DNA from 2 places in the Alkalihalobacterium sp. APHAB7 genome. Region 1 is predicted to be linked to the other one. Evidence: predicted binding sites of a transcription regulator. Region 1 holds the regulator's gene; the other holds the start of a gene.
What was found. The regulator Rex, encoded in region 1, represses fermentation and respiration genes when NADH is low (regulators of the CRP and FNR family bind a similar motif). The targets are predictions, from matches to a motif close to TTGTGAAATATTTCACAA.
Positions count from the first base shown of each region.

Region 2: the regulator Rex is predicted to act here: its motif matches at 1,294-1,311, upstream of ACNSTQ_RS10385 (cytochrome ubiquinol oxidase subunit I).

Region 1 covers NZ_JBLWFS010000034.1:14,133-16,338, forward strand. Annotated here, with positions in the region: gene ACNSTQ_RS20880 (ABC-F family ATP-binding cassette domain-containing protein) at 1-709, opposite strand, end outside; gene ACNSTQ_RS20885 (redox-sensing transcriptional repressor Rex) at 902-1,537, shown strand; gene ACNSTQ_RS20890 (twin-arginine translocase TatA/TatE family subunit) at 1,613-1,795, shown strand; gene tatC (twin-arginine translocase subunit TatC) at 1,813-2,206, shown strand, end outside.
Region 2 covers NZ_JBLWFS010000008.1:87,725-89,930, reverse strand. Annotated here, with positions in the region: gene ACNSTQ_RS10390 (helix-turn-helix domain-containing protein) at 1-582, shown strand, start outside; gene ACNSTQ_RS10385 (cytochrome ubiquinol oxidase subunit I) at 1,380-2,206, shown strand, end outside.

The DNA.
Region 1 (2,206 bases):
CCTTTGTTCTCGAGAGCTCATACACGTGATCAACGACTTTATCTAGAAAGTATCGGTCATGTGAGACAATGAGTACAGCGCCTGGGTAATTAGATAAATACTGCTCCAGCCAAGCCAGTGTTGCAATGTCAAGGTGGTTCGTCGGCTCATCGAGTATGAGTAGGTCTGGTTTCGTTAATAACAACTTTCCAAGTGCTAGGCGTGTCTTTTGCCCGCCGCTTAGAGTAGAGATCTTCGTATTGTAATCGAAGTTGGCAAAATTTAATCCAGCGAGCACGGAGCGAATATCGGCTTCATATTGGTAGCCGCCTTCGTCTTTAAAGTTAACTTGGAGTAGGTCGTATTCTTTCAGGATTTTCTCGTAATTCTCGTGATCAGGGTCAGCCATTTGTTCTTCGAGTTTTCTTAACGTGCGTTCTTTTCTTTGAAGCTCAGCAAATACCGATAACATTTCATCCCAAATGGAAAGGCTAGACTCGAGACCTGTGTCCTGAGCGAGGTACCCGAGCTTTACATCTTTTGGTATCATGATTTCGCCTGAATCAAAAGACATTTGTCCAGCGATAATTCTCAATAGCGTCGATTTTCCAGCGCCATTTCGTCCAACAAGGGCAATACGTTGTTTAGACTGTATTTCAAATTTTATATTGGTTAAGATTGGCTCTATACCGAATGATTTGGTTAAATTTACACATTGTAATAAAATCATAAAAATAATCCTTCCTACTTATAGGGTAACAAAGAGATAAAGCTATGAAACAAGTATGATATATTAAGTGTACCTTATCGGAAGTTATTCAACAACTTCATGAACAGTCGTCTAAAACGATTACACGAAAGATAAAAATAGTGTACAATATGACATGTACATCCTGATTGGTGGAAACCTTGGAGGCGATCTATGAAATTTGAACAACCTAAAATTCCGCAAGCTACAGCGAAACGATTGCCCTTGTATTATCGTTACTTAGAAAATCTGAATGCATCGGGAAAACAGCGTGTTTCTTCCTCAGAGTTGAGTGAAGCCGTCAAGGTTGACTCCGCGACGATTCGCCGTGATTTTTCTTATTTTGGTGCATTAGGGAAAAAAGGGTACGGATATAATGTAAATTATTTACTTTCTTTTTTTCGAAAAACATTAGATCAGGATGAGTTGACAAAAGTAATTCTAATTGGAGTCGGAAATCTTGGTACAGCGTTCTTAAATTATAATTTTGCAAAAAATAATAATACAAAGATTGTTATGGCATTTGATGTGGATGAAGATAAGGTTGGACAAGAAATGGGTGGGGTTAAAATTTATAACCTGGCTGAACTAGAAAAACATTTAGACCCAGAAGTTACAGTAGCCATTTTAACAGTGCCTTCTCAATCTGCTCAAAAAATTGCGGACCGACTCGTTTCAGTAGGAATTAATGGTATTTTGAACTTTACGCCAGCACGATTAACAGTACCAGATAATGTTAGGGTTCACCATATCGATTTATCCGTTGAATTACAAGCGCTTATTTATTTTTTAAAGCATTATCCGTTATAATAGAGGATAAGCCTAGAAAGTAATTTTTAGTATGACTATATAGAAAGTAACCACTTAACTTAGGAGGTGTAAGTTATGCCATTAGGACCGGGAAGTTTAATTATTATTGGATTAGTCGCGTTATTAATCTTTGGACCTAAAAAGTTGCCTGCATTAGGGAAAGCCGCTGGTAATACTCTTCGTGAGTTCAAAAATGCAACAAAAGGTTTGGCTGATGACGACGATGATAACAACAAGAAAAATGAGAAACAAAACTAGTTAGGATGGGTATTTAAATGGAACAGAAAGACATGTCTGTGTATGACCATATAGGTGAATTACGTAGACGATTAATCATCGTCTTCGTCTTTTTTGCTATCGCTTTAATTGGTGGTTTATTTATTGCGAAACCGATTATTACCTTTCTTCAGACTGCACCGACTGCTCAAGACATTCCAATGAATGCCTTTAAGCCGACTGATCCGCTTCGAATATATATGACGTTTGCATTTTTTAGTGCATTTTTAATTATTTTTCCAGTCATTTTATATCAGCTATGGGCGTTTATTAGTCCTGGATTGCATGAAACGGAAAGGAAAGTAACTTTAGCCTATATTCCTATAGCATTTTTATTATTTCTTACAGGAATTTCATTTTCCTATTTCATCTTGTTTCCGTTTATTATTCAAT
Region 2 (2,206 bases), on a different contig from region 1:
CAGCTTGAAAAAGCAAGTCCGTTATTCCAAGAAGTGTATAAATACCGTCAATTTGTGATGTGGCATGAAGGGATTTGTGAATTTCACTTAAATCATGACGCAAAGAAAGCTTTAGCAGTCCTGCAAGAGGCGTTACTGATAACAAACGTTAGTGAAGAAGTCTACTCAGAACGGGAGATAGAAATAGTCAACAGTATGGGCATCGTTCACTTTGAAACAGGGCATTATGATGAAGCTATTACCAACTATGTCAAAGCATTAAAACAATTTACTAATGATAACAAACCTACAGATATAAGAGTCCGCCTTTTGTATAACTTAGCTAAAGCACTTACGAGAAAAGAGCAGTATGAGGCTTCTATCGAACAGTGTAAAAAAGCCATACAATTATGTATGAAAAACCATCTGATGTACCTCTTAGGAGAACTTCATTATCATATGGCTTATAATTTCATGTTACTTACAAAATGTGAGAGTGCATTAACACACTTTGAAAGTGCTATATCCATATTTAAATTACAAGGAAATCAAAGATATATAGAGCATATCGAGCTAAAGATGGAAGAAGCCGCAAAGCTGTAGTATGTTCACGGATCTATTTTAATTTATGTTGGAATTAAACCAAGCGACAAAAGTGTAAGAGCAAAGGCAGATATAAGAGGGCTCTCTACCTAATGTATCTGTTTTTTTCTCTTTTTCAAACATAAGCCTTTCAATAGGTTCGAGTACATCCTTTGAAAGTAAATTAGGGGACTAACAGGCCCTTATTCCTGTCGAAAGTTTAATTTTTCTTGTGTTAGAGGACTCAGAAGCCCTTATTTACTACTATTTGCGATGTTTCTCAGTGATTTTGATTAAATAAGGGCCTGTGAGTCCGGGAAATATCGAAATACGAAGGTTTTCGATAAAATAAGGGCCTCTCAGTCCCCTAAAAAGAAACTAGTATTAATTTAACTATGAATCTTAGATTATAGAGTTATTGCAACGGATCAGTTACAGTCCATACGCCCGCGCTAAGTGAACGGATAGGGGTGCCCATTCTTATTCATGGTACCAGGTACCAGCAAAATTGTTGTAGCGCAGCCTGCTCCCCTGATCCATCAAATGTGTCCAAAAACCAGAAAACGAAGTTGTCCACCCTCGGCACTTGTAAGCACCAAGCAACCGCTTGTTATCATTAAGCAAGCACCCCCTTGCCGCCGCCAAGCAACCCCCACCACTTTCCCTGTCTGCCACAAATTGCTCACGTTTCTGCCACGGAATTCTCAATCCTTTGTAACAGAATTGTTTAATATGTGATATATTTCACAAACAAATCAGGTATACACTATACATATAGTTTTATATTGATATAGAAACGTAGTTAGAGGAGGGGAAAAATGGAGTCGGTTGAATTTAGTCGCTACTTAACGATGTTGACGCTGTCCGTACACGTAGTTTTTGCAACAGTTGGTGTTGGTATCCCTGTCATGATTATGCTTGCTCATTGGATCGGTCTCAGAAGACAAGATGAACATTATCTTTTAATGGCTAAACGTTGGGCCCGTGGTTATGTTATCAGTGTAGCCGTTGGTGTTGTAACGGGAACCGCGATCGCGTTGCAACTTGCGCTTTTATGGCCTCGATTTATGGAGTTTGCCGGTCAGCTTGTTGCACTGCCACTATTTATGGAGACATTCGCCTTTTTCTTTGAGGCCATTTTTCTCGGAATTTACTTATATACTTGGGATCGTTTTAAAAACCCGAAGCATCATTTTTATTTACTTGCTCCAGTCGTATTAGGCGCGACCATGTCCGCATTATTTATTACTTCAGTCAATGGGTTTATGAATACACCGCAAGGGTTTACATTAATGAACGGTGAGTTAGTTAATATTTCACCACTACTTGCGATGTTTAACCCGGCAATGCCTACGAAAGTAGCACACGTTTTAACGTCTGCTTATATGACTTCAGCATTTGTCCTTGCATCGATTGCTGCTTTCCACTTGCTACGTGGTAATCGTCATGAATATCATCGTAAAGGACTCGCTTTAACGATGAAGGTAGGATTTATTTTTTGTGTGGCAACAGCGCTTATTGGAGATTTATCAGGAAAGTTTCTAGCAGAATATCAACCTGAAAAATTAGCAGCTGCAGAATGGCACTTTGAGACAGAAGCGGAAGCACCACTTGTCCTATTTGGTGTGTTAACCGAAGAGAATGA